Regions from separate parts of the Serratia sp. 2723 genome, predicted to be linked through region 2. Evidence: predicted binding sites of a transcription regulator. Region 2 holds the regulator's gene; the other holds the start of a gene.

Region 1 (7,449 bases), on a different contig from region 2:
CAGCGTTATCCGGTGGCGATGATCGATGAGTTTCAGGATACCGACCCACAGCAGTACCGGATCTTTCAGAAACTGTATGTTGGCCGGGAAGAGTGTGGCCTGCTGCTGATCGGGGATCCCAAACAAGCGATTTACGCCTTCCGTGGGGCAGACATTTTTACCTATATGAAGGCTCGTTCAGAGGTAAGTGCCCACTACACCTTAGAGACCAACTGGCGCTCATCACCGGCGATGGTTGGCAGTGTGAACCGCCTGTTTGCCCAAGTGGAAAAGCCGTTCCTGTTTGGCCAAATCCCGTTTATCGAGGTGGCAGCCGCAGCGAAAAATCAGGAATTGGTCTTCGAGTGGCAGAATAAACCACAACCGGCCATGCAGTTCTGGCTACAACCAGGGGACGGGGCCGGAGTAAGTGATTACCAACAATTAATGGCGCGCTTGTGCGCAGCCCAGATCCGCGACTGGCTCAGTGCCGGACAGGCCGGAGAAGCCTGGCTGGTCAAAGGGGAGCAACGCCGCCACGTTCAGGCATCGGATATTACCATTTTGGTGCGCAGCCGCGCCGAAGCGGCACTGGTGCGTGATGCACTCAGCGCGCTGGCTATCCCCTCGGTTTACCTTTCCAACCGTGACAGCGTGTTTGATACGCCGGAAGCCAAAGATTTACTGTGGCTGCTACAGGCGGTGCTGGCCCCCGAACAGGAGCGAACCCTGCGCTGCGCTTTGGCCACCGGGCTATTGGGGTTGGATGCCTTGACGCTGGACGAACTAAACCATGACGAGTCCGCTTGGGATGGTTTGGTCAACGAGTTTGATGAATATCGTAGCCACTGGTTGCGCCGTGGCGTGTTGCCGATGCTGCGTGAGGTGATGGCCAAGCGGCATCTGGCTGAAAACCTGCTGGCCAGCCCGGGGGGCGAACGCCGTTTGACCGATGTCATGCACCTGGGGGAACTGTTGCAGGAAGCCACGGCACAGCTGGACGGTGAACATGCGCTGGTGCGCTGGTTGGCGCAGCAGATCGCTCAGCCGAATCGTCAGTCGGACAATCAGCAACTACGGCTGGAAAGTGATCGTCATCTGGTGCAGGTGATCACCATCCACAAGTCGAAAGGGTTAGAGTTCGATCTGGTGTGGCTGCCTTTTGTGGGGAATTTCCGTCAGCAACAGCAGGTGCTGTATCACGATCGCCAGACCTTTAAAGCCCTGCTGGATCTTAATGCCAACGAAGAAAGCGTGGCCTGGGCGGAAGAGGAACGGCTGGCGGAGGATTTACGCCTGCTGTATGTGGCGCTGACCCGCTCGGTGTATCACTGCAGCATAGGTATTGCGCCGTTGTTCCTTGGCACGCGCAAGAAGCAGGGCGATACGGATTTGCACCGCAGCGCGTTGGGCTATCTGGTGCAGGCAGGGCAGGCAGGCGATGCGGCCTATCTGCAAACCTGCCTGCAGCAGTTGGCAACTCAGGGCATCGCGCTGTCGCTGGTGGATGTGCCGGGTGAACAGAGCTGGCAGCCGCAGATGGCAACCGCCGCAGAGCTGACGGCCAGGCAGTTTCCTCGCAGGATGCAGGACTTCTGGCGGGTAACCAGCTACACCGGTTTGCAACAGCATGGCTCAAGCCGGATGCAGGAGCTGTTGCCACGCCTGGACGTTGATGCTGTTGGTGAGGGCGATATGACTAAGCCACCCGCATTGACACCCCATACTTTCCCGCGCGGGGCGGCCCCTGGGACCTTCCTGCACAGCCTGTTTGAGGAACTGGACTTTACCCAGCCGCTAGATGAACAGTGGCTGCTGGAGCAGTTGCAACAGCAAGGGCTGGAGGAGCATTGGTTGCCGGTATTGTCCGGCTGGATGCAGGTGTTGCTGAATGCGCCGCTTAATAGCAGCGGCGTCACGCTTTCCGCCTTACCGGTGGGAGCCAGGCAGGCAGAATTGCAGTTCTATCTGCCGATCGGCGGCCTGCTGCAAGCGCAGCAGTTGGATAAACTGGTAAAACGCTACGACCCCCTTTCCGCTGGCTGCCCTGAGCTGGATTTCCAACAGGTACAGGGCATGCTGAAAGGTTTTATCGATCTGGTGTTCTGCTGGCAGGGCAAATACTACCTGCTGGATTACAAATCCAACTGGCTGGGCGAAGACAGCAGTGCCTATACCCAAGAGGCAATGGCGCGGGCGATGGCGGAACATCGTTACGATCTGCAATACCAACTCTATACCTTGGCGCTGCACCGCTATCTGGGGCATCGTCTGGCGGATTACGATTACCAACGCCATTTTGGCGGGGTGATTTATCTGTTTTTACGCGGGGTGGATGCCGAGCATCAGGGCAACGGTATCTTTGCCTGCTGCCCAGAGTTCGCTCTGATTGAAGGGATGGATCGCCTGTTTAGCGGTGAAATGGCCGATGTTGAGGATGGGCAATGATTGAGATTTTGCATCAGGCGTTGGCTCTGGGTGCCTTGCGGCCGCTGGACGTGCAATTTGCCCAGGTGGTGGCCAACGATGATGAACCGGATATCCTGCTGGCCGCCGCCTGCCTGAGCTCGGAGGCCGGTGCGGGCCACGTTTGTCTGTTGCTCGAACAGCTATTGCCGGAAAATCTGTTTGATGGCCGACAGCCGGAACTGGCCCTGGCTGCCTGGCAGGCCTGCGGGCAACCTGACGTGGCGAGCTGGCAACAGCGTCTGGCGAGATCGCCTGCAATTAGCGATGGCAGTACGGCAACGCCGATGGTACTGCAACAGCAGCGGCTGTATCTGCAACGCATGTGGCAGAGCGAAGGTGACGTCGCCACATTTATCAGTAGCGATAGTGTGCCACAGGAACTGGAAGAGGTGCAGTTACGCGCCATTCTCGATCGATTGTTTGGCGCGGCCACGGACGAACCTGATTGGCAAAAAATTGCCGCAGCGGTAGCGGCCACGCGCCGCATCGCGATTATTTCCGGTGGCCCCGGCACAGGTAAAACGACTACCGTTGCCAAGCTGTTGGCGGCGCTGGTGCAGCTGGCGAACGGGGAGCGTCTGCGTATCCAACTTGCTGCGCCTACCGGTAAGGCCGCTGCTCGTCTGACCGAATCCTTGGGGATCGCTAGCCGTCAGTTGGATTTAACCCCGGAGCAACGGGCCTTATTCCCTACGGAAGCGGCGACGTTACACCGTTTGTTGGGTGCTCAGCCAAATAGCCAGCGCATGCGCTATCACCGGGGGAACCCGCTGCATCTGGATGTGCTGGTAGTGGATGAGGCTTCGATGGTGGACTTGCCCATGATGGCAAGGTTGATTGCCGCCTTGCCCCCCAAGGCGCGAGTCATCTTCCTTGGCGATCGCGATCAACTGGCCTCGGTGGAGGCTGGAGCCGTGCTGGGGGATATCTGCCGGTTTGCCGAGCAGGGATATAGTGAAGCTCGTGCGGCACAGTTGGCGCGTCTGACCGGTTGCCCCTTGCAGGGGCAGCCAGCGCAGGCCGAGGCAGCGGTGCGTGACAGCCTGTGCCTGCTGCGCAAGAGTTACCGGTTTGATGCCAAATCCGGCATTGGTCAGTTGGCCTTGGCGGTGAATGCAGGCGATAGCAAGCGCGCCCTGGCGGCGTTGAACGGCAGCTATGCCGATGTGGCGGGTTATCCACTGGCAGAAACCGAAGATTACCAACGGCTGCTGGATAGCTGCGTTGCCGGTTATCGCGACTATCTGCGGCTGGTAGCAGAAGGGGCCGGGGCCGTGACGATCCTGGGTGCCTTTGGTCGCTTCCAGCTATTGTGCGCCCTGCGCGAAGGGCCATTTGGCGTTGCCGGGCTGAACGAGCGTATCGAAAGTGGGCTGCAGCGTGCCGGTTTGATTCGGCGTAATCCAGGCCCCACCGGGCGTTGGTATTTAGGGCGGCCGGTGATGATTGGCCGCAACGATAGCGCGCTGGGGCTGTTTAACGGCGATATTGGCATTGCCTTACCCGGTGAGGGCGGCGATCTGCGTGTGCACTTCCAATTACCGGACGGCAGCATCAAATCGGTACAGCCTAGCCGCTTACCGGCGCATGAAACCGCCTATGCGATGACAGTGCATAAATCACAGGGGTCGGAGTTCGACCATACGGCGTTAGTGCTGCCAAATCATTTTCTGCCGGTGCTGACCCGCGAGCTGGTCTATACCGCTATTACTCGTGCACGTCAGCGGCTTTCGCTCTATGCGGTAGACAAGGTGTTGGTAAGCGCAATCCGCACCCCCACACAGCGTCGTAGCGGGTTGGCAGAACGCTTGCAGATCGGGAAGTAACAACGAAGGGGCGCAGCACGCTGCGCCCGTCATGATAATCAATGGGTTAGCTAGGGTAAGTCAAAGATCGGCCAACAGGATCTTCGAGCGGCGCTGGTAGTTATATAAAGCCTGCTTCTGCATCGGCAGCACGTCGACTTCCGCCGGAGTGAAGCCGCGCTCCTGGAACCAATGGATGCTACGCGTGGTCAGCACAAACAGCTTCTGTAGCCCCATCTGGCGCGCCTGGCTCTCTACCCGTTGCAACAACATCTCGCCCCGCGACGAACTGCGGTAATCCGGATGCACCGCCACGCAGGCCATTTCACCAATCTTCTCTTCCGGGAACGGATAGAGTGCCGCGCAAGCGATAGTCAGGTTATCGCGTTCGATAATCGTGAACTTGTCGATCTCCATTTCCAACTGTTCGCGCGAACGGCGGACTAAAATTCCTTGTTGCTCCAATGGGCGGATCAGCTCGAGTATGCCACCGATATCATTGATGGTCGCCCGGCGTACCTGTTCGGCGCTCTCCATGACGATTTGGGTACCGATACCGTCGCGTGAAAACAGCTCCTGTACCAGTGCACCATCCTCCTGATAGCTGATCAGGTGGCTGCGGCGTACCCCGCTGCGGCAGGCCTTTACCGCACCGCGCAGGAAGCGCACGGTGCCAGAATGGTAGTCACCTGCCTCTTCCAATTGCTCGATACGTTTTTGTGCATCGTTGGGGAACAGTTCGGAAAGGATATTGCCTTCCTCATCGGTCACCCCCTGTGATGAACAGAAGCCGATCATTTTCTCGGCCTTCAGCTTGATTGCCAACTGGGTGGCGACTTCTTCCGAGGTCAGGTTAAAGCTTTCACCGGTCACCGATACCGCCACCGGGCCAATCAGCACGATGGCCTTGCTGTCGAGTTGGCGATGAATGGCTTCTTCATCAATACGCCGGATACGGCCGCTGTGGCAATAATCGACGCCGTCATCCACGCCCAACGGTTGGGCGATAATAAAGTTGCCGCTCACTACGTTGATGTGGGCCCCTTGCAATGGGGTGTTATTCAGGCTCATGGAAAGCCGTGCGGTAATATCCAGCTGTAACAAGCCAGCGGCCTGCTTAACCAGCTCTAGCGTATGGGCGTCGGTCACTCGGGTATGCTTATGGTAAATCGGCTCGCAGTTATGCTGTGCCAGATTATTGTCAATCTGTGGCCGCGCGCCGTAGACCACCACCAAACGAATGCCCAGGCTATGTAACAGCCCGATATCGTTGACGATACTGGAAAAGTTTTCATGTTCAATAGCTTCGCCACCCAGCATGACGACAAAGGTCTTGCCACGGTGAGTGTTGATATAGGGAACTGAGTGACGAAATCCTTGCACCAGCTCTGTACTACGTTCCTTCACGGCAAGACCTCATTTGCATATTTATACGGTATTTTTGTATTTTTATTCTTTTATTGCGCCAAAGGCAAGTAGGAAATGAGAGTGATTTTTCTGCCAAATGCGCTAACTGATTAATAAATTGAAAGATCATAAAAAGATTTTCTGATGACAGCGGTGAATGGATTGGGTAAAGTTTTTGCCATTGTTTTTTTTTGCTGTTTTTTTAATCGTTAGTTTTTCCGGAGCCGCATGCCTAACTCTAATCACAATCCGGGTCGCCGTCGTTTGTTGCAGGGGGTTGCTGCAACCTGGTTGCTGAGTGTGAGTCGCGTTGGTTTCGCCGCTGCTTCTCATGTGATTGCCGTACGAGTCTGGCCTTCCTCAACCTATACCCGAGTCACGCTGGAATCCAATGTCCCGCTGAAATACAAACAGTTTGCCCTGACCAATCCAGAGCGCATCGTGGTGGATGTGGAAGGGGTACAGCTAAATAGCGTGCTTAAAGGCATCGCCGGCCAGGTGCGCAAAGAAGATCCCTATCTGAAACAGGCGCGAGTCGGCCAGTTCGACAAAAATACCGTCAGGCTGGTGCTGGAACTCAAGCAAAGCGTCAGCCCGAATATGTTTACCCTGACACCCGTCTCCGAATACCGCAACCGCCTGGTGATGGATCTTTATCCTACCAAAGGGGGCAGCGGTGAAGAGTATGATCCGCTGTTGGCGTTACTGGAAGATTACAACAAGGGCGATCTGGCGCGGACGTTACCGGCAGAAGCACCGCAGGCCGGTAAGGCTGGGCGCGATCGGCCAATTGTGATCGTGCTCGATCCTGGGCACGGCGGTGAAGATCCGGGGGCCATTGGCAAAAATAAAACCCGTGAAAAAGATATCGTGCTGCAGATCGCTCGTCGTCTCAGTGCGCTGATCAAACGCGAACCCAACATGAAAGTGTTTATGACGCGCAATGAAGACGTGTTTATTCCATTAAAGGTGCGCGTAGCCAAAGCGCGTAAGCAGCGGGCCGATCTGTTTGTCTCGATCCATGCCGATGCCTTCAGCAACCGTGCGGCTCGCGGTTCCTCGGTGTTTGCACTTTCCACCAAAGGGGCAACCAGTAACGCCGCCAAGTTTCTGGCGCAAACCCAGAACGCCGCTGACGACATTGGTGGCGTCAGCAAAAGTGGCGATCGCTACCTCGATCACACCATGTTCGATCTGTTGCAAACCGCTACCGTCAATGACAGTTTGAAGTTCGGTAAGGAAGTGCTGAACCGGATGGGTAAAATTAATCGCCTGCACAAGAATCGTGTCGATCAGGCCGGCTTTGCCGTATTGAAGGCCCCGGATATTCCGTCGATCCTGGTGGAAACGGCGTTTATCAGCAATCTGGAAGAAGAGCGCAAGCTGCGCACCAGCCATTTTCAGCAGCAGGTGGCGCAATCTATTCTGGCCGGGATCAAAGCCTATTTCGCCAACGGTGGCGCATTGGCACGGCGTTAAACCAGGCGTAGCCCAAGGAGGGGCGGCGTGGTTAATTGGGAAAGTAGGGGAAATTCAGATACAAAAAAACACCCGTTAAGGTGCTTGTCTGATGTTATCAAGATTGGTTGCGGGGGCCAGATTTGAACTGACGACCTTCGGGTTATGAGCCCGACGAGCTACCGGGCTGCTCCACCCCGCGTCCGTCTTGATACTGATATTATCGAACCAACCCTTCATAGGATACCGCTATTGCCGTATCGGTTGGTTGCGGGGGCCGGATTTGAACCGACGACCTTCGGGTTATGAGCCCGACGAGCTACCAGGCTGC
Region 2 (7,449 bases):
TGCCAGCAGCCAGATCGATACCGGTTCCCGCGAGTTGGCTGCGGGCAACGTTCATCTGGCGCAGCGTACGGAGGAATCGGCCGCTTCGCTGGAGCAAACCGCCGCCAGCATGGAGCAGTTGACCTCTACGGTGAAAATGAATGCTGAAAACTGCGAACAGGCTAACCAGTTGGCACTGAGCGTCTCCGATATTGCCGAGCAGGGCAGTGACGTGGTCAGCCAGGTGATGAGCAAGATGCAGGCCATTACCGACAGCTCCCGACGCATCGCCGACATCATCAGCGTGATGGACGGGATCTCCTTCCAGACCAATATCCTGGCGCTCAACGCGGCGGTAGAGGCGGCACGTGCCGGTGAACAAGGCCGTGGTTTTGCCGTGGTGGCCGGTGAGGTACGCAGCCTGGCTCAACGTAGTGCGCAATCGGCCAAAGAGATCAAAGGGCTGATCGAAGTTTCACAACACCGCGTGCGGGAAGGTGAACAGATGGCGGCAACGGCGGCGAAGACCATGAACGGAATAACCGGTGAAGTCGGGCGCGTCACGGCGCTGATGCGTGAAATCTCGGCGGCCACTCGCGAACAAAGCAGTGGTATCGAGCAGGTCAACCTGGCGGTAGTGCAAATGGATCAGGTGGCACAGCAGAATGCGGCGCTGGTGGAAGAGTCTGCGGCGGCAACGCGCTCTTTGGAAGAGCAGGCGCAGCTATTGGCACAGAGTATGGCTGTGTTCAAACTGTGATGTGAAGGGGCGGCACGCCGCCCCTTTTATCTCGTTACTGGTCCGGGAAATCAGCAATAAAGCGTTCGGCGTCTTCTACCATCGATTTGGTTCCGACGAAGAATGGCGCACGCTGGTGCAGTTGCTCCGGCACGATATCCAGAATGCGGTTTTTGCCATCGCTGGCTTTACCCCCGGCCTGTTCCGCCAGGAACGCCATCGGGTTGCATTCATACAGCAGACGCAGCTTACCCTTTGGGTGGCTGGCGGTGCTTGGATAGATATAGATGCCGCCTTTGAGCAGGTTACGGTGGAAGTCGGCAACCAGTGAACCGATATAGCGTGAGGTATAAGGGCGCTGGGTGGCTTCATCCTGCTCTTGGCAGTATTTGATGTATTTCTTCACCCCGAGCGGGAACTTGATGTAGTTACCTTCGTTGATGGAATACATATTGGCTTTTTCCGGGAAGCGCACTTTCTCGTGGGAGAGGCAGAACACCCCCAGAGACGGATCGTAGGTAAAGGCATGTACGCCATAACCGGTGGTGTATACCAGCATGGTGGAAGAGCCATAAACCACATAACCGGCCGCTACCTGGGCATGGCCAGGCTGCAGGAAATCTTCTTCGGTGACTGGCGTGCCAATCGGAGTGATGCGGCGATAGATAGAGAAGATCGTCCCGACCGAGACGTTCACATCAATGTTGGACGAGCCGTCCAACGGATCCATTAGCACCACATACTTGCCATTCTCAGCTCGCTCGCCGTCGAAAATCACGATCTCGTCTTCTTCTTCCGAAGCGATGCCCGCTACTTCACCACGAGCCTTCAACGCGGCTTTCAGCTTTTCGTTCGCGAACAGGTCCAGTTTCATCTGAACTTCGCCCTGAACGTTGGAAATGCCGTTAGCCCCCAAGATATCAACTAAACCCGCCTTGTTGATATCACGGTGAATGATTTTGGCACCCAGTTTAATGGCTGAAAGTAATGAAGTCAGCTCACCGGTGGCGTGAGAGAAGTCGTGTTGTTTCTCGACGATAAATTCGCCTAACGTTTTCATGACACAATCCCTGAATCTACGGATGGATAGCGGCTTGTTAACATACCGCCAACGTTTTCGTCAGCAGTGTAGCCCAAAGCAACTTGCGATTCATAGGCAAATCCATTTCTTCTGAGCGATTCTGAGCGCTAGAATAGGCAGCAAATCGATGCACTAAAATGAGAAACCTAATGCGCATACATATTCTTGGGATCTGCGGCACCTTTATGGGGGGGCTAGCCATGTTGGCTCGTTCACTGGGGCACGAGGTGACCGGTTCAGATGCCAACGTCTATCCTCCGATGAGCACCTTACTGGAAAAGCAAGGGATCGAACTGATCCAGGGCTACGATCCTGCCCAATTGGATCCGGCTCCGGATCTGGTGATTATCGGCAATGCCATGAGCCGTGGTAATCCTTGCGTAGAAGCGGTGCTGGAACAGAGCATTCCTTACATGTCTGGCCCTCAGTGGCTGCATGATTATGTCCTGCGCGATCGCTGGGTGCTGGCAGTAGCGGGAACACACGGTAAGACCACCACCGCCGGAATGGCGACCTGGATCCTGGAAGCCTGTGGCTATCAGCCGGGCTTTGTGATTGGCGGCGTACCGGGCAATTTCGATGTCTCGGCCCGTCTTGGCGGCAGCCCGTTCTTTGTCATCGAAGCCGATGAGTATGACTGTGCCTTCTTCGACAAACGCTCCAAGTTTGTTCACTACTGCCCGCGCACGCTGATCATGAACAACCTCGAGTTCGATCATGCCGATATCTTTGACGATCTGAAAGCCATCCAGAAGCAGTTCCATCATCTGGTGCGCCTGGTGCCGGGCCAAGGCAAGATTATCCTGCCGGAAAACGACACCCATCTGAAACAGGTGATGGCGATGGGATGCTGGAGCGAACAGGAATGGGTTGGGGAAGGGGGCGCGTGGCGCGCGCACAAACTGGCGACGGATGCCAGCCATTACGAAGTGTTCCTCAACGGCGAAAAGGTGGGCGAGGTTAACTGGGCGCTGGTGGGCGAACACAACATGCATAACGGCCTGATGGCGATCGCCGCCACCCGCCATGTTGGCGTACAGCCAGCCGATGCCTGCCGAGCGCTGGGTGACTTTATCAATGCCCGCCGCCGTCTGGAATTGCGCGGTGAAGCCAATGGCGTCACGGTGTATGACGACTTTGCCCATCATCCGACCGCCATTCTGGCCACCTTGGCGGCGCTGCGTGGCAAAGTGGGCGGCACCGCGCGCATTCTGGCCGTGCTGGAGCCTCGTTCCAATACCATGAAAATGGGGATCAGTAAAAACGATCTGGCCCCGTCACTGGGCCGTGCTGACGAAGTGTTCTTGTTCCAGCCTCACCACATTCCGTGGCAGGTAGCGGAAGTTGCTGAAGCTTGCGTCCAGCCTGCGCACTGGAGTGCCGATCTGGATACGCTGGTGGAGATGATCGTGAAAACCGCACAGCCGGGTGACCATATTCTGGTGATGAGCAACGGCGGATTTGGCGGCATTCATGACAAGCTGCTGGCGGGGCTGGCTAACAAGGCCGAACCGAAAGAAACCTACTGACATTAGCTAAACGGGAGCTGCATGCGGCTCCCGTTGTAATATTAAGGCCGCTGAGCGGCCTTTTTTACACCCATAAAAAAGCCCTCGCGAGCGAGGGCAATGGGGTTCGTCGGATAGGACGACGACAATTTCCGAGGATATAACGTTTACCTGAGAACTCGGCAGTGGCAGTGACGAGGGTAGTCAGTTCAGTAAGCGCGACCTCGGTTTTTTACTTGTAGATTTCAGCCGTTGCGTGCCAGTTGCCATTTTCATAGGCTTCGATCACTCGGTAGGCTTTGGCCCCTTGCTGGTCCGCTTTATCAGACAGCGCCTGACGGATATCAGAAGGTGCGCCACCCACGCCGCTAGCGGTAATGGTGCCGACAGACTGCAGATTGCTGGCTTGGGCATCAGTGACCAGGTTAGCCGCAGAAGCACCGAAAGAAACGGCAGACAGCAGGCTAAGTGCAACGAGAGTCGTTTTCATGTTCATGATACTTGGATCCTTAATCGTTCAGAGATAACGGCCTGGAAGGGCTTTACAGCGTTTTTTATACTTGAAGGCGGTTATCTACTTGGGTTTTTACCAGAGAGTTGTCGTGCAATGCTCAAATAATATCTTGTACTTATTTGTAAATCTCGGCGGTAGCGTGGTAGTTGCCTTCGTTACGAGCTTCGATCACGCGGTAAGCGGTCGCGCCTTGGGCATCGGCTTTAGCAGACAGTGCCTGACGGATATCAGAAGGAGCTGCACCGACGCCGCTTACGGTGATGGTACCGGCAGACTGCAGTTTTTCAGCCTGGGAAGCATCGATGGATTGTGCTGCAAATGCGCCGAAAGACAGCATGGACAGCAGGCTGATTGTTGCTACGGTAGCTTTAATTTTCATGATTTATCCTCTTCGTATTCTTTTATCAGTTCCAATGAACTGTGATTTACGTCACGGAAATGAGTATACATCTAGTAACGGCAAATATTAATAGCTGACTAACAGTTTCTAGTGAAACTTTATTGGGGTGGGCGTTACTTTTAATAACCTTATGGAATAAAAAACGGCGATAAAATGCGCTTTTGATGTTAAATTTTTGTAATTTCAATGAGCTAAGTGTTTTTGACTAAAAGTGCGGAAACTTCCAGTCACTATCACCAGTCACCCAGAAATGTCTTTGAAATGTGCTGTCGGTCGGCTTATTAGCAGTTTTAAACGTGGTAGGCAGCGCAGAAGAAGTAAATGAAGGGTTAATTAATAAAGGATGCACCGCCCGTGACAGAAAGCCGCAGGCGGTACTGAATGCATCAAAGTTCCTGTTCGAACAAGGAGAGAATGGCTTCAAACAGTTGGCGTGCGGTAAAGGAGCTGGCCGGAGTGACAAAAATAGTGTCGTCACCGGCAATGGTGCCCAGGATCCCTTCGGATTTGCCCAGCGAGTCCAACAGGCGGGCAATCAGCTGCGCCGCACCAGGGCTGGTATGGATCACCACCACCGCGTCGTTATGGTCCACGTCCAGCACCAGATTCTTGAGCGGGCTGGTGGTGGTTGGGACACCGAGTTCGGCCGGGAGGCAGTACACCATCTCCATCTTTGCATTACGCGTGCGCACCGCCCCGAACTTGGTCAGCATGCGTGATACCTTGGACTGGTTAATGTTCTCGAAGCCTTCTTCTTGCAGCGCCAAAACGATCTCGCCTTGAGAACTGAATTTTTCTTCTTTCAATAACGCTTTAAACGCCTTGATCAGATCTTCCTGCTTTGCGGGATTACGCATTTTGCACCGTGGAATGTTGGTAATAGAGCTGATTATTATGCATATAAATGCATTTTTATGCAATGTGGGGCTGTCTGGAAAATTAAAAATGCCCAGACAGAAAGGCAAGAGCGCAATTTTAACAAAATCCGTTGCTCATGAATATGCCCTTTTGGTGCGGGAAGCGAGCCAGCTCTCCGGTAACGAAAATGTTATTAAAATGATGTTGTTCTGATGTTACGTAAGGGTGTAATGTAACCGCCGGTTAACGTGATCGTGAAAAGCTTGGCACTATTTTCGATTAGTGTGCGCTATGCCCTTAATGCATAAGCTATTTACTTTAAAATGCTCGCAACATCGGCCATTTTATTGCGTCAGATCTAAAACCGACTGTTAAGAGGTTGTTTTTAAAGGCGTGATAAATTAAGGTCCGTGACCAAAGAATTCACGGCGCTTTTATATTTAAGACAATAAAGGAGTATAGGATGAAAGTTGCAGTTCTCGGTGCTGCTGGCGGTATTGGCCAGGCCCTCGCCCTTCTACTCAAGACCCAGCTTCCTTCAGGTTCTGAACTCTCCCTCTACGACATTGCCCCTGTTACCCCAGGCGTTGCCGTTGACTTAAGCCACATCCCAACCGCAGTTAAAATCAAAGGCTTCAGTGGCGAAGATGCGACCCCTGCGCTGCATGGTGCGGACGTGGTGCTGATTTCTGCTGGCGTTGCGCGTAAACCAGGGATGGATCGTTCCGATCTGTTCAACGTTAACGCTGGCATCGTACGCAACCTGATCGAGCAAGTGGCCAAAACCTGCCCGAAAGCCTGCATCGGTATCATCACCAACCCGGTGAATACCACGGTGGCCATTGCGGCAGAAGTGTTGAAGAAAGCGGGTGTGTACGACAAAAACAAACTGTTTGGTATCACATCGCTGGATATCATCCGTTCCAACACCTTCGTTGCGGAACTGAAAGGCAAACAACCGGAAGAACTGAACGTACCGGTGATTGGCGGCCACTCAGGCGTGACCATCTTGCCTTTGCTGTCGCAGATCCCAGGCGTAAGCTTTAGCGATCAGGAAGTGGCTGATCTGACCAAACGTATCCAGAATGCGGGTACCGAAGTGGTTGAAGCCAAAGCCGGTGGCGGTTCTGCAACCCTGTCTATGGGCCAGGCTGCTGCACGTTTTGGCCTGTCTCTGGTGCGTGCGCTGAGCGGTGAGAAAGGCGTCGTTGAATGTGCCTATGTTGAAGGGGATGGCAAATATGCCCGCTTCTTTGCACAGCCACTGCTATTGGGTAAAAACGGTATCGAAGAGCGTAAAGACATCGGTACCCTGAGCGCCTTCGAGCAAAAAGCGCTGAGCGAAATGCTGGACGTACTGCACAAAGATATCGAACTGGGCGAGAAGTTTATCAACAGCTGATCTCTCAGTATGTGATGTTTTGATAAGCCGCCGGGCCGAATCCGGCGGCTTTCTTATGTTTATCATGATTTGATTCGACTTTTCCGATCTCGCAGATGATGGGTAAGCGGATCAAAATACCTGCTCGGCCAGATCTCTGCCGGATGCACGTTCAGTGCGTCAGCAATCAACCATTCTCCCTTTGGCCAAGGACGTGACAGCGCGTTGGCCAACGTCGAAGAACTTAGCCCTGCCTCTCGTGACACCGCTGCCAGAGTGGTACCTCTCTTCTTCAAAGCCGCGATGACGTCTGCTGGATGCCAATCTGGGTCCCGTGAATTCATATTTTCATTCCTTTTTTGATTAGAGAAAGTTCTGTTAGTGGTATAACTAACAGGTAAGTATTAATCGTTTGAACAACGTGAAGCGTTTATTCAGAAACTAGGATACCACCAAGTTTCCAGAAAATACCTTATGGTTTCTGAAAAATTTGTCTTGCCACACTATTGTCCCGAGATCATGGCTATGAAAAACGAGTGGTTTGCTGCCAAGGAGTTGATAGGCATCGCAGGATTACCGTCCTCTACACAGGGAATCAATCTGATGGCCCGGCGCGAAAATTGGCTCAGCCGTCGCCGCAAAGGCGTTCAAGGCAAGGCGCTGGAATACCATTTTGACAGCTTGCCTACCGGCGTCAAAAACCTGCTGGTATTGCGTGAAGAGCCTGCGGTCTATGAGGCCGGGCGTCAGGACTCGCTGGCGGTGTGGATCGAATACTATTACCACCTTTCAGACAGTGAGCGTGGCAAAGTGATGGCGTTTTTGATGCGTGAAGGTATGGATAGCCTGCTGACCTGGATTGCTGAAAAAAATAAGCAGTGAGCCATTCCCTAACTGACCTGCGCTACATAAGGGGCCGCATTGAACCGCGCCCGATTAGCCATATGCGGCTCCCACCAAGCTGCTTTCTGCGTTGCTTCAGTGTTTCC

The links. Region 2 encodes ArgR, which controls arginine synthesis, uptake and breakdown. Its sites were predicted from a motif close to ANTGAATAAAAATACANT; they were not measured.
Region 1: a site for ArgR is predicted at 5,694-5,711, ahead of argA (amino-acid N-acetyltransferase). Genes of this name have one in related genera too.

The regions. Positions count from the first base shown of each region.
Region 1 covers NZ_JBNDIN010000017.1:43,495-50,943, forward strand. The annotation lists gene recB (exodeoxyribonuclease V subunit beta) at 1-2,427, shown strand, start outside; gene recD (exodeoxyribonuclease V subunit alpha) at 2,424-4,274, shown strand; gene argA (amino-acid N-acetyltransferase) at 4,335-5,660, opposite strand; gene amiC (N-acetylmuramoyl-L-alanine amidase AmiC) at 5,889-7,139, shown strand; tRNA gene ABIE29_RS20725 (tRNA-Met) at 7,244-7,320, opposite strand; tRNA gene ABIE29_RS20730 (tRNA-Met) at 7,384-7,449, opposite strand, start outside.
Region 2 covers NZ_JBNDIN010000001.1:120,030-127,478, forward strand. The annotation lists gene ABIE29_RS00550 (methyl-accepting chemotaxis protein) at 1-739, shown strand, start outside; gene fbp (class 1 fructose-bisphosphatase) at 774-1,778, opposite strand; gene mpl (UDP-N-acetylmuramate:L-alanyl-gamma-D-glutamyl-meso-diaminopimelate ligase) at 1,949-3,328, shown strand; gene yhcN (peroxide/acid stress response protein YhcN) at 3,540-3,803, opposite strand; gene yhcN (peroxide/acid stress response protein YhcN) at 3,937-4,200, opposite strand; gene argR (transcriptional regulator ArgR) at 4,608-5,078, opposite strand; gene ABIE29_RS00580 (hypothetical protein) at 5,116-5,292, shown strand; gene mdh (malate dehydrogenase) at 5,543-6,481, shown strand; gene ABIE29_RS00590 (helix-turn-helix domain-containing protein) at 6,544-6,804, opposite strand; gene ABIE29_RS00595 (DNA-binding protein) at 6,986-7,342, shown strand.